2 regions of the Psychrobacillus mangrovi genome follow, and region 1 is predicted to be linked to the other one. Evidence: predicted binding sites of a transcription regulator. Region 1 holds the regulator's gene; the other holds the start of a gene.
What was found. The regulator NrdR, encoded in region 1, represses ribonucleotide reductase genes. The targets are predictions, from matches to a motif close to AACACNATATATNGTGTT.

Region 1 (7,469 bases):
TCCTCTTCAAATCATCGATATGAAAGGTCTTATGGGTGATGCTTCGGATAATATACCTGGAGTACCTGGTGTAGGTGAAAAGACCGCGATTAAATTATTGAAAGAGCATGGTTCTGTAGAAAATCTATATCAAGCATTAGGTTCGGTAAGTGGTGCGAAGTTGAAAGAAAAACTAATGGCAAACGAAGAACAAGCAAAAATGAGTAAAGTACTTGCAACGATTGAAACGAATGCTCCAATCGAAGTTAATGTAGATGACTTGACATACAATGGTCCGAATATGGATGAAGTTACTTCAATTTGGAAGGAGCTATCATTTAAAACACTTCTAGAAAAGTCTGAACATGTTACAGAGGAACAAACGACTTCGGAAGTGACTTTTGAAATTTTAGATGAAGTGAAAAAGTCTATTTTAAAAGATAAAATGGCTATTCATCTCGAGATGTTTAATGAACAATACCATACAAGTGAGTTATTAGGTATAGCTCTTTACGATGGGGAACAGTCGTATTTTATTTCTGGATCTTTAGCTTTCGAATCCGCTGATTTTTGTGAATGGCTGGGAGATGAGTCGAGAAGAAAATATTTAGTAGATTCCAAAGCAGCTCAAGCGGTAAGTCGTAAACATAATGTGAGTTTGCTTGGGGCTGATTTTGATTTACTTCTGGCCGCTTATATTGTTAATCCTTCCATTTCTTCATATGATGTGTCAACAATGGCAAAAGAGTTCGGTAATTATGATGTGCTAACAGATGAAAATGTATATGGTAAAGGAGCAAAAAAAGCTACTCCTAACTTGGACAAACTTGCAGAACATGCTATTAGAAAGGCTCAAGCTGTTTGGAAGCTAAAACCTACTTTAGAAAAGAAGCTAGAAGAAAATGAGCAGTATGCTCTGTATAAAGATATTGAATTGCCGCTTGCTTCGATATTAGGAACAATGGAATCGGATGGTGTAAAGGTTGATGTTGATGTTTTAAAAGAAATGGGAGTCGATTTGAATCAAAAACTTCGTGCTATCGAAAAAGATATTTATACTTTAGCTGGACAGGAGTTTAATATTAATTCTCCAAAACAATTGGGCGTTATTTTATTCGAAAAAATTGGATTGACACCTTTAAAGAAAACAAAAACAGGATATTCGACGGCAGCAGATGTACTTGAAAAACTGGAAAGTGAACACGAAATTATTTCGCATATCCTAACTTACAGAACTTTAGGCAAGCTTCAGTCAACATATATCGAAGGCTTAACAAAGGAAATACATGGGAAAGATCAAAAGATTCATACAAGATACCAACAAGCTTTAACTACCACAGGCCGTTTAAGCTCGATAAATCCAAATCTACAAAATATTCCTATACGTTTAGAGGAAGGAAGAAAAATCAGAAAAGCATTTGTTCCTTCTCACCCAGATTGGGTTATGTTTGCAGCTGATTATTCGCAAATCGAACTCCGAGTACTTGCTCATATGTGTGAAGATGAAAAATTAGTAGATGCATTTAATCATGATATGGATATCCATACAAAAACTGCGATGGATGTATTCCATGTAGGGAAAGAAGAAGTGACGTCAGATATGCGACGTGCTGCTAAAGCGGTTAACTTTGGAATTGTATATGGAATTAGCGATTACGGTTTATCACAAAGCTTAAATATTACTCGAAAAGAAGCTGCTACTTTTATAGACCAATATCTAAACAGCTTTCCAGGTGTAAAAGATTATATGGACGATATTGTGCGCGAAGCAAAGCATAATGGATATGTGACGACTATTCTAAAAAGAAGAAGATATTTACCTGAAATCACAAGTTCTAATTTCAACCTTCGTAGTTTCGCAGAAAGAACAGCTATGAATACCCCAATTCAAGGAAGTGCAGCTGATATTATTAAAAAAGCGATGATCGATATGGCAAAACGACTAAAAGATGAAAATCTCCAAACGAAAATGTTATTGCAAGTACACGATGAACTGATTTTTGAAGCACCGAAAGAAGAAATTGCTATTCTTGAAAAAATTGTGCCAGAAGTAATGGAGGGAGCAATCAAGTTAATTGTTCCATTGAAAGTGGAATATGCTTATGGCCCATCTTGGTACGATACGAAGTAAGGAGTTTTGATATGCCAGAATTACCAGAAGTAGAAGGACTTGTACGTTCACTTAAGCCGATTGTTACTGGTAAAACGATTGAATCGGTAGAAGTTTCTAAAACTATTATTGATTCTAAAGCAAATGGAAAAGAAGCTATCTTGAAAGGGTTAGATGTGGAATCCTTTCGAGAGGCTTTACCTCATATGAAGATAGAACGAATTGATAGACGTTCTAAATATATTTATTTTCATTTACTAAAAAATGGGATTCCCTATTTACTTGTTTCACACCTTGGTATGTCTGGTGCTTGGTTTTATGTGAGAGGCTTACATGAAATTTTGGAGGATAAATTTAAGCGGCATATACATGTCATCCTGCATTTTAGTGAGGGTGACATGCTTGTATATGCAGATATTCGTCGCTTTGGAGAACTTCGTTTTTTAAATAGTGTCGAAGATTATCCGCCATTATTATTAATGGCACCTGAGCCATTTGATCAAAATGCTTTAGATCATTATTTAGAAATGAGTGCTTTGCCAAAGTATGAAAATAAGCCGATTAAAGAATTTATCATGGATGGTCATGTTGTTTCGGGTTGCGGGAATATTTACGCGACGGAAGCATTATTTCGTATGCGAATTCATCCTGGTCGTAAAGTAAAAAGAATTAGTAAAGAGCGTAAGATACAATTATTTAATGAAATTGTCAACGTTCTTTTAGATAGTATTGAAAATGGAGGAAGCAGCATTTCCGACTACCGCAAAATAAATGGGGAGTCAGGCAATATGCAGAATCGCTTACAAATGTATGGGAAAAAGACTTGTCCAAATTGTAATGCAAAAACAATGCAGAAAACGATTGGTGGAAGAACATCTACTTATTGTGGAAGATGTCAGAAGTAAAGGAGGAAGCAAATGATTATTGGGTTAACTGGTAGTATAGCTAGTGGTAAAAGTACCGTTTCCAACATGTTAAAAGAATTAGGTTATCCTATAGTTGATGCTGACCTAGTAGCTAGAGTCGTAGTAGAAAAAGGAACTAAGACACTTGAAACGATAAGAGAAGCATTTGGAGAAGAAGTTATATCAGAAGATGGAACGCTGAATCGAGAAGAATTAGGAAATATTATTTTTTCATCACCTCAAAAAAGAAAGCAATTAAATGATATTATGCATCCCGCTATCCGCGAAGAAATGCTTCGGCAAAAACATTTTTTACTTGAAAAAGGCTATGACACAATTGTAATGGATATCCCATTATTATTTGAAAGTAAGCTTCAGTCCTATGTAGATAAGATTTTAGTTGTAACGGTTACAGAAGAAACGCAGTTGAATAGACTAATGGCTCGTAATAATTATTCTTTAGAAGAAGCCACTGCAAGAATACAATCACAGTTACCTCTTTCGATTAAAGAACAGGGTGCAGATGCTGTCATCTATAATAATGGAACTCTAGAATATACGAAGGAACAACTGCAGAAAATATTGTCACTCTGGAAAAAAGAGTAGTCGGAAAATAAAAAAAATTACGGTTTTAATTTGAAGGGCTACACAATTGTGAAAATGTGTTATACTATTTAATGGTTATAAAATAAAAAGTATCACATAGTCACAGGAGGATTTTTTATGATAGCTTCAATCGCAATAAACGGATTTGGACGTATTGGTAGAATGGTGTTTCGCCAAGCAATTGTACAAGAGGACATTAATGTTGTCGCAATTAATGCAAGATACCCATTAGAAACTTTAGCGCATTTAATAAAATATGATTCTACTCATGGAACTTTTGATGGAGAAATAAGTATTGAAAATGATGCACTAATTGTTAATGGTAAGCGAGTTCAAATCGTTAATGATCGCGATCCAGCTAATTTGCCTTGGGGAAATTTAAATGTAGATATCGTGATTGAATCAACTGGAAAATTTAATGACGGTCATAAAGCATCAGCTCACCTAGAGGCTGGAGCAAAAAAAGTAATCATTACAGCTCCTGCTAAAAATGAAGATGTGACGATTGTTATGGGAGTAAATGATGACAAATTAGATTTAGCTAAACATAATATTATTTCGAATGCTAGTTGTACAACAAACTGTTTGGCACCAGTTGCAAAGGTGTTAAATGACACATTTGGAATTGAAAATGGTCTTATGACTACTGTGCATTCTTATACAAATGATCAAAACAACTTAGACAATCCACATAAAGATTTACGTCGTGCACGCGCATGTGCTCAATCAATTATTCCTACTTCAACCGGAGCAGCAAAAGCACTTACAATCGTTTTACCTGAATTAGAAGGCAAAATGCATGGAATGGCTTTGCGTGTACCAACGCCAAATGTATCTTTAGTAGATTTAGTAGTAGATTTACAGAAAGATGTGACAGCGGATGAAGTAAATGCTGCGTTTGTAAAAGCATCTGAAGGATCGATGAAGGGTATTTTAGGTTTAACAATGGAGCCTTTAGTATCCATCGATTTTAATACGACAACAAACTCCACAACGATTGATGGTTTAACAACAATGGTAATAGGAGAGCGTAAAGTAAAAGTACTTGCTTGGTATGATAACGAGTGGGGCTATTCTGCGCGTGTTGTTGATTTAACAAAAAAAGTAGCTTCTTCTCTTTAATCTTCCTTCCTCTTTCAAGGTTTCTTTGAAAGGGGATTTTTTTTCTTGCTAATTTAATTAAAACATCATATAATGAGAATCGTGTACTTCACGTGCACAGACTACTTAAAGGGTTAGGACCTCTTTGGACTAACTTTCCCCCGTGGTAGTCAACTTTGAAAATTTTAAAAAATAAATTTTATCAAAGGGGGAAACGGACATTGGAAACAATGGGACGTCACATTATTGCAGAACTATGGGAGTGCGATTTCGACAAACTTAACGATATGCCATTTATTGAGCAAACTTTTGTTGATGCAGCACTTAAGTCTGGTGCTGAAATCAGAGAAGTAGCATTTCACAAATTTGCGCCACAAGGTGTAAGTGGAGTCGTTATTATTTCCGAATCGCATTTAACAATTCACAGCTTTCCAGAGCACGGTTATGCGAGCATTGATGTGTATACATGTGGTGATTTAGATCCATCGATTGCAGCTAACTATATTGCAGATGCTCTTAATGCTGGAATACGCGAAACGATTGAAATGCCCCGTGGAATGGGTCCAGTAAATGTACCTAATCCACGTTTGACAGTTCAAGCATAATAGACTTTAGGCTGAATGAGTTAGCAGAGGAAGAGATTCCTCTGCTTTTTCGATTTTAGAGAAGAATATTGTTATAATAGATACATAAATTAATCGTAACTAATTAGGAGAGATCATATGAGATGTCCAGCTTGTCAGTTTAATGGCACGAAAGTTGTCGATTCTCGTCCTGTAGATGACAATAAAGCCATTAGACGAAGAAGAGAATGTGAAGACTGTGGATTCCGTTTTACTACATTTGAAAAAGTAGAAGAAACTCCACTAATTGTAGTGAAAAAAGATGGTTCACGAGAAGAATTTAGTCGTGAGAAAGTCTTGCGCGGATTAATACGTGCTTGTGAAAAAAGACCAGTGGCTCTAGATCAGCTAGAAGAAATTGTGTTTTCGATTGAAAAAGAATTAAGAAGAACAGGAAATTCTGAAGTGAAATCAGAAGAAGTTGGAGAAAAAGTAATGGACAAACTTTCAGAAGTTGACGAAGTTGCTTATGTTCGATTTGCTTCGGTTTATCGTCAGTTTAAAGATTTAAATGTTTTTATAGATGAACTTAAAGAAATTCTAAAGAAAAATCCGTCATTATAGTATACAAGAAAGAGTAGGTGCAATTGTGATGTTATATAAAGAGCTACAGCCAGCAGACATGTATATGATTCGCTTGCCATATTCTTTCTCTGATTATGATCGTCAATTATTAACATTGTTTTATCAACCATTAATTGGTGCGGAAGGAATAAGCCTGTATCTTACTTTATGGGCTGATGGGGAGCTTAAAAGTGAGGAACAATGGCAGCACTATCAACTTATGAACGTATTAGGGGTATCAGTCGGGAAAATATTTCAGGCAAGAATTGCTTTAGAAGCTATTGGATTACTTCGCACATGGCAAAAGACCGAAAATGAAACACGAATCTTTTATTATGAACTTGCTGCACCATTAGATGCAGAATCATTCCTAAAGGATCCTTTATTGTCCATGTTTCTATTAAACAAAATAGGGGAAAAAGCTTATAAGCGATTAAGAAGTCGTTTTATTCAATCACCTAATTGGAATGAGGGGTTTAAAGACGTTTCACGTACATTTATGGATGTATTTAAACCGTCTACCAAATCGGGTCAAGCTGTACCCTATAATGATGCTTATGAATCGAAGAGTAGGAATTCTTCTCTGCCGTTTTACTTTGAAGAATTTGATTTTGCTTTACTACAAGATGGTCTGTCAGAGCAACTTGTCCCTAAATCAGCCTTAACAATTGAAGCGAAAGAAGTAATCGCCAAGTTAGCTTTTCTGTATAATCTCAGTCCAATTGAAATGCAAAAAGTGGTAATTCTAGCATTAGATGATGATTTGCATTTATCAGATGCTAGATTAAAAAAAGCGTGTGCTGATTACTATAAACTAACTGTATCAAAAAAGGCGCCTATCATTCAAAATATTACTAAGACTAAAAAAAGTGTAAATGAAAATAAAAAGCCTTTAACAAAAGAGGAAGAACTTATTCATTATTTAGAAAGTACTGCACCAGTTACTGTGTTAAAAGATATTGCAAATGGGAAAGAACCTATTCTTGCTGATGTTCAATTAGCAAACCATTTAGTATCTCATTACAATATGCCGATAGGGGTAGTAAATGTATTGTTGCAATATGTTTTACTGAGAACAGATATGAAATTAACTAAGAATTACGCAGAGAAAATAGCATCTCATTGGATGCGAAAAGATGTTAAAACAGCAAAAGAAGCAATGGAATTAGCTAGAAATGAACATCAACAATATTTAAAATGGAAAAATGAAGGATCCAAGCAAAAGTCCTATACGAAAAAACCGACAAGAGAAGAAAAGGTGCCAGATTGGTTTTACAAAAAAGACGGTGAAACAAAGCAATCTGGAGATACAACGAACAATATTCAAAACATTGATGAAGAGCGAAAAAAACTATTAGCTGAATTAGGAGTAATTAAAAGGTAGGTGACATTTTATGGAACGAATTAATGAGACATTAAAAAGGGTCATTACACCAGAATTTTCTTCGAGACTTGATGAAATGAAACAAGAAGTGCTTGAGGACCCAGGTGTACAACTATTTCTAGAAGAAAACGCAGCTCAAATTTCAAAGAAAATTGTGGACCGAAGTCTAAGTAAGTTATATGAATATAAATCGCAAT
Region 2 (7,469 bases), on a different contig from region 1:
ACCCTGTCCTCTAAATTCTGAAGTTGTTCCAACAAACTCAATCGACCCAGTATTGGGAGGGAATTCTTCGAAAGGCGCTTCAAATTCCTTCTTTAGAAAGATACATGCCATGCTTCCCTTGAAAAATCCTAGATGCTTCCTTAATTCCTTTATATTTAATCGAACCGATCAATCGGCTCCATCCGTGCATGCTGTCATTCCACCAATTTTATTATTAGCTATCGCTACATAAAATTGATTCAAAACAAACATATGAGCAAAAGCTTTTGCAATTTTATTTTTATCCTTTGAAAAAAAACGAGCCATTGTGAGAACCCTTCCGAAAAAATCTCAGACATTTGTTTCCTCACATCAAAATTCACTTTATCTGCTTTCACAATAGTAAATTTATAATTCTCAGATTCCATATATTATATTATTCCTTTTTAATGAATGAATATATGATCATTATCATAACCGAAGAATAATTTTTCATTTAAATCTAAATCTTTCATCTTACCAAGGTAACTCTTTGCATTTTCCCTCCTGTTTGAAAAAATAAAAAAACAACCTCTTTGGTAAAGAATACCAAAGAGGTTGTTTTTATCAAACTTTATTTCAAAGCTACAATGTGTTTTTTATTATCATATTATAATCCGCATTTTAATTGTGCGTTACAATTAGTGCATGTGTTACATCCGCCCATCTCTTCTACTGTACCTTTTCGGCAAACAGGGCAAGTGTTACCTACTTCAGAACCGATTGTAACATTTGTTGAACGTAAATCTTGTATTGTATCAATTAAAACGATAGGTCGTTTTTCAAATACCTTTTCTTCTTGTCTATGATCGTCAAGCGTATTTTCTTCCGCTTTCAAGGTTAGAACTTGAGAATCTCTACTTCCATCCACATAAACAGTTCCACCTTTAGCTCCACCACTATATAGACGTTCATATACACCTTCTACCTGTTCAACTGTATAGCCTCTTGGTGCATTTACCGTTTTGGAGATAGAACTATCAATCCAACGTTGAATAATACATTGAACATCAGCATGAGCTTCTGGAGCTAGCTCCATAGCAGTAACAAACCATTCAGGTAAATCGTTTTCATCAGCATGTCTGTTTGCTTGTAAGTATTCTTGAACGATATCAGCTTTTACTTCAATGAATTTTCCTAAACGTCCACTTCTATAATATGTGAAAGAATAATAAGGTTCTAAGCCTGTAGAGACACCTACCATTGTTCCAGTAGATCCTGTTGGTGCAACTGTTAGTAAATGTGAATTTCTAATTCCATTTTCTAATATAGTGTTTCTAATTTCCTCTGGCATAGATTGCATAAAACCAGTTTCTGTAAATGCTTTACGAAGGCGATTTGTTTCTTCTTCTGTTTCAGCCGTTAAAAATGGGAAACTTCCTCGTTCTACCGCTAAGTTAGCTGAAGTTTCATAGGCAGCAATAGCAATCGTTTTAAATACCTCGTCAACGAGAATATTTCCTTCCTCAGATCCGTACTCTTTTTCACAATAAATTAGAAGATCCGCTAGTCCCATAACCCCAAGACCTACACGTCTTTCTCCTAAAGCTTGTACTTTATTTTCTTCTAAGAAATATGGAGTAGCATCTATTACATTATCCTGCATACGAACTCCAACACTTACAGTTTCTCTTAATGCTTCAAAGTTTACCGTTTTTGTTCCTTTGTTTGCAAATTGAGCTAAGTTAACAGCTGCTAAGTTACATACAGAATATGGTGCAAGCGGCTGTTCACCACATGGATTCGTAGCAACAACTTTTTGTCCGTACGCTTTTGCATTTGTTTTTTCATTTGCATTATCAATAAAGAAAATACCTGGCTCTGCAGAATAAGTAGCACAAATATTAATTAAATTCCATAAATCTTTTGCTTTTACTGTGCGATATGTTCGAACAGCATAGCCCATTTTCTCCCATTCACGGACATCTCCAACCTCATGCCAATGTTTGTTATAAAATACCATTTCTTCTGGAGAATATGTTTCAATTGCAGGGAAACGCAGTTCAAAGTCTGCATCTTCCTCCACAGCTTTCATGAAGTCGTCTGTCAATGTGACAGAGATATTTGCACCAGTTAAAAATTCAGGATTGTGAACAGTAAAATTACCACCATCACGAAGTTTTGTCTCTGCTTCGCGAATGATATCATCGCTGAAGCCACCTAATCCAGGAATCGCTTTATAATTAACTATTCCTTGATACATTGCTTCTTCTTGAAGAGTTAATGGTGTAAATTTTAGCTTATCCTTCGCTAATTGTTTAATAGTCGCATCATTCGTATTTTCAATTAAAAAACGAAGAATTCGAGGATTTTGCATTTTGGAGATAATAAATTCTGCAATATCCGGGTGCCAATCGGCTAGCATTATCATTTGTGCCCCTCTTCGTGATCCGCCCTGCTCCACTAAGTGAGTCAGTTTAGCAATATCATCTAGCCATGATACTGAACCGGATGACTTACCATTTACACCTCTAGCTAGTGTATTACGTGGACGAAGCGTAGAACCGTTCGTTCCAACACCACCACCGCGACTCATTATTTCCATTACTTGTTTGCGGTGGTCACTGATTCCCTCGCGTGAATCAGGAACAAATGGCATTACGTAGCAATTAAAGTAAGTAACATCTGTACCTGTACCTGCTCCATAGAGTACACGTCCAGCTGGAATAAATTTTAGTGAAACTAATTGTTGGTAGAACTTTTCAAACCATTCCTTGCGTTTTTCCTCTGTTTTTTCGACCGAAGCTAGTCCAGTTGCATTACGTTTAGCAATTTGCTCGTAATACACTTCCAATGGTTTCTCAATAACATTAAGGGAACGTTTTACAATTCCTTCTTGTAGTTCATCTTGATCATCAATTGCACTTCGATAATCTTCTTCAATCAATACTTCTGCTGTTTTTGTCGAATGATCGATTGAAACTATGTGACCTAAGCCACGTGCAGGAAATTTCGGATCTGCTTTTACAGTAAGTACGACAAAATCTCCTGATTTTAGCGTTTTCTTTTCCGTATCCTTAAATGAATAACGGTCAATCATTACTAGTCGGGAAACACCTTTGTGCGTCAATTTCATGTCTTCTGTAATTGGATGTACTTGTGGAAATAGTTGAATGTCTTTGTTTAACTGATCAATGTTAATGGTTGCATTATTGTTCTGAGATGCTAATACCATCATAATTGCCTCCCTTATATTTAAAAATAAAACACACCATATAGTGTATGATTATTTTTAAACCATACTATATGTTGTGTTGTTTTGCAAATATATGAATTCCGCTAAAAGTCATATGTAGCAATAGTCAACGGACTAATTTCCTAAAAAAAATAATTTATTTTTTAAAATTCCATTGATTATTATCATAACGATTTTTTTGCAGCTCGTTTACGTATAATTCTTGTTCTTCTGATAGGGTAAATTCTACTAATTCAATCTGCAACGCATCTTCAAATCCTTTTTTGAATGCTTTTTTACACTCGTCGATTGTTACAGGATTTTGACTAATTTTGTTGATGGCCACAGCTTTTTTAGATAAGCTAGCTTTTACTCTATCACGTAGAGCATCAGAAGAAAATTTAAATGTCTGGATAAGTTTATCTTCATCAAGATCTAACAAGATCGCACCATGCTGTAAAATAACGCCTTTTTGACGTGTTTGAGCACTTCCAGCAACCTTTTTTCCTTCTACTACTAATTCATACCAGCTAGGTGAATCAAAGCAGACAGCGGATTTAGGTTTCTTTAGATTTTGCTTTTTCTCTTCTGTGTCTGGAATGGAAAAGTAAGCATCTAAACCGAGATTTTGAAAACCAAGTAATAAGCCTTCACTTATCACACGATAAGCTTCTGTCACGGTTGCTGGCATATCCGGATAGCTCTCGGTGACAATTACGCTATATGTTAGCTCGTGTTCATGGAGTACGCCTCTTCCTCCAGTAGGTCTACGAACAAACCCGAGGCCCAAACGATTTACTGCATCTAAATCTATTTCTTTTTCAACAGATTGAAAATAACCGATCGATAGAGTTGCTGGATTCCATTCATAAAAGCGAATTACTGGTGGAATCAACCCTTCACTATGCCAATCTAGTAAAGCCTCATCAAGTGCCATGTTATAAGATGGACTACAAGGTCCGGAATTAATAAAGTACCATTTTGTCTTTTCCATCGAATCTTCCCCCTAACAACGTTATTCATTTTATCAAATAGATTGAATTGTATCTAGTTAATCTTTTATAATGAATAAGGAAACATAGAAAGGGGAAAGACCGTGTCTACTACTTTATACTTTTTAATAGCAGTAATTGTTGTGTTATTAGTTTATGCTGGTGTTCAAGCATTCCGACTAAAAAAAGCAGTTACAAACCTTACGCAAGAACAATTCATTGAGGGATATCGAAAAGCTCAATTAATCGACGTAAGAGAACCAAAAGAATTTGATGCAGGTCATATTCTAGGAGCTAGAAATATTCCATCTTCTCAGCTTCGACAACGTTTTAAAGAAATTCGTCCTGATAAACCAGTTTATCTATATGATCAAAACGGTGCAAGAAGCGCACGCGCAGCCATGTTCCTTAAGAAAAAAGGATATACCCAATTAAACCAACTTCAAGGCGGATTCAAAACTTGGACTGGTAAAATTAAATCTAAATAATATATAAAGGTTCTTCTTTTCATTAGAGGAACCTTTTTTCTTTCAACACTCACTAAATTTTCTGGAGGTATAGAATGAAAGAGAAAACGTTATTTTCACATCACGAGGATTTTAGAACTACTCTCCCTAATTATGAGGACTTTGCACTTGTTTCCAAAAGGATTATTTGGGCCTTAAATGAAAGAAAACAAGGTGATTGGAAAAATATTTCAATCGGAGAAACAATAACTCAACTTGATGCAAACTTACTTGATATGATGGAAAAAAACTTATTAACCTATGAAACACTTGGCTATATATTCGAAACGCAGCCTTTAGGTAAAATTGTAAGTAAATCTTCTCTAAATGTAGGCACAGGTTTAGAAATTACCGAAACCTTTGAAAATAAACTTATCTACTTTCCAGAATATGATGTAGGAATGACATTATCATTTAACTATTCATCAAGTCATAGTTGGCCTGAATATCGTTTCTTTTCTCTGTCAGCAGAAAAAGCACTTATATTTTTAAACGAAATCAACGAAAAGTTAAGACAATTACTCATGCAATCCATTACTTATTTAGTTGATACAGAAAATGGAGTCCAACGAAGAAATTATGGCGAACAAGCTGTTGTAAATAGAGAAGACGTATTATTAGCAGATAGTATTAAGCAAGATATATTTCGTTCTATCGATGAATTCTTTAAGCAAGACGGACAATTCTTCAAAGAATATGGCTTACCCTATAAAAGAGGAATTTTACTGTATGGTAGTCCTGGTAACGGAAAAACAACCTTGGTTAAATCTATTACAGGCTCAACAAAAGCACCGGTTGTTTATTGGCAAATAACTGAGTTTACTGGAAGTCACTCAATTCAGGAAGTCTTTGGCATCGTTACAAGACTTGCCCCTGCAATTCTTGTTATCGAAGATATCGATTCCATGCCTGAATACACGAGATCCGTCTTTTTAAACACGCTAGATGGCGTTCAATCTCGAGAAGGGTTATTTATCATCGGAACGACAAACTACCCGGAAAAAATCGATCCTGCGCTTATAAATAGAGCTGGACGTTTTGACCGTGCATACGAAATACCATCTCCTTCGGATAAAGTACGAGAACACTACTTGCGAAAGTTAGATATTAAACATATTTTTACGGATGAACAATTTACAGATATGGCTAGACGCTCTAAAGGACTTTCCGTGTCTCAACTGAACGAATTGTACATGTCGGTTGCGTTGAATTGGCATTATGATGGAAAACTGGCATATGAAGAGCGAATTGAAGAGTTGCTAAAACAAAACAAAAGATCCATGAAAAAAGAATGGGAGAATGACGAACATTCTATTGGATTTTAAATCAAAGAAGAAAATAGGTTCTATTGGACATATTAGACTGTGGACATTATATTCTATAGTTTAGTAGATTATATTGTTCATGGAATCATTCAGTTGATTGAAACGGAGGGCGGCGACTCCAGCGGGAATAGCGTGTTCAGGTGAGACCCCGCAGGAGCTAGCGACGAGGAGGCTCACGGACCGCCCGCGGAAAGCGTCCGACCGCAGTGGAAATGAACGATGAGTTTTATTTCAAAATGGATAGATAAACATTGCAGTTAAGCACTACTTTCGAAGTGATGTACCGGAATGACGAAAAAACAAATCAAGGATGGACAACCTTAAGAGTTCTTAAAAATTGGCCATGAAGACGATACTAACTATTGCTGCAATTTATATAAATAAATTCGCCACTTGCACAGCCCAAACAGCAATATATTGAAAAATACTTGAAGAGTATGCCTTGCAAAAACACATCTTTTGTTTACCTAAAAAAACATATTAAAAAGACAAAAGGTATCGAGAGGACACCCTCTTGATACCTTTTGCCGACAGTCTGAAAAGCGATCCATCTCGGATCGCTTTTCTATTATTAAGCTTTAGTATAGCGTAACACTGGATGACGGGCAGCTTTCGTCTCGTCTAAGCGGTTGATTACTGTCGTATGTGGTGCATTTTGAACGATTTCAGGATTTTCTTCTACTTCTTTTGCAATTTGTATCATTGCATCACAGAAAGCATCTAATGTTTCTTTTGATTCTGTTTCTGTCGGCTCGATCATCATACCTTCTTCTACATTTAATGGGAAGTAGATTGTCGGAGGATGATATCCGAAGTCAAGCAGACGTTTTGCCATATCAAGAGTCCGAACCCCTAATTTCTTTTGGCGACGACCACTAAGTACAAATTCGTGCTTACAATGGCGATTATATGGTAAATCAAAATGCGCTTCTAAACGTCTCATCATATAGTTTGCATTTAAAACTGCGTATTCAGTTACAGCTTTAAGACCATCTGGACCCATTGAACGAATGTAAGTATATGCACGAACATTAATTCCAAAGTTGCCGTAGAATGGTTTTACACGACCAATTGTCTGTGGACGATTATAGTCAAATTTATACTGATCATTTTCTTTTACAAGAACTGGGCTTGGTAGGAATGGAATAAGATCAGCTTTAACTCCAACTGGGCCTGAACCCGGACCACCGCCACCATGAGGACCTGTAAATGTTTTATGCAGGTTTAAATGAACGCAGTCAAAGCCCATATCTCCAGGACGCGCTTTAGACATAACTGCATTTAAGTTAGCTCCATCATAGTAAAGTTTTCCACCCACTCCATGAATGATTTCAGCTAATTCTAGAATACTTTCCTCAAATAACCCAAGCGTATTAGGGTTTGTAAGCATAAGAGCTGCTGTATCTGGACCAGCTACACGACGAAGATCCTCTAAATCTACTAATCCATTTTC

Region 2: the regulator NrdR is predicted to act here: its motif matches at 3,257-3,274, upstream of WAX74_RS17490 (vitamin B12-dependent ribonucleotide reductase).

The regions. Positions count from the first base shown of each region.
Region 1 covers NZ_JBAWSY010000003.1:135,881-143,349, forward strand. Annotated here, with positions in the region: gene polA (DNA polymerase I) at 1-2,110, shown strand, start outside; gene mutM (bifunctional DNA-formamidopyrimidine glycosylase/DNA-(apurinic or apyrimidinic site) lyase) at 2,122-2,994, shown strand; gene coaE (dephospho-CoA kinase) at 3,007-3,600, shown strand; gene WAX74_RS06590 (glyceraldehyde-3-phosphate dehydrogenase) at 3,718-4,722, shown strand; gene speD (adenosylmethionine decarboxylase) at 4,923-5,306, shown strand; gene nrdR (transcriptional regulator NrdR) at 5,424-5,888, shown strand; gene WAX74_RS06605 (replication initiation and membrane attachment family protein) at 5,917-7,272, shown strand; gene dnaI (primosomal protein DnaI) at 7,283-7,469, shown strand, end outside.
Region 2 covers NZ_JBAWSY010000019.1:41,751-49,219, forward strand. Annotated here, with positions in the region: gene WAX74_RS17480 (GNAT family N-acetyltransferase) at 1-111, opposite strand, end outside; gene WAX74_RS17485 (hypothetical protein) at 169-306, opposite strand; gene WAX74_RS17490 (vitamin B12-dependent ribonucleotide reductase) at 629-3,193, opposite strand; gene WAX74_RS17495 (lipoate--protein ligase family protein) at 3,351-4,187, opposite strand; gene WAX74_RS17500 (rhodanese-like domain-containing protein) at 4,314-4,673, shown strand; gene WAX74_RS17505 (ATP-binding protein) at 4,748-6,016, shown strand; gene gcvPB (aminomethyl-transferring glycine dehydrogenase subunit GcvPB) at 6,588-7,469, opposite strand, start outside.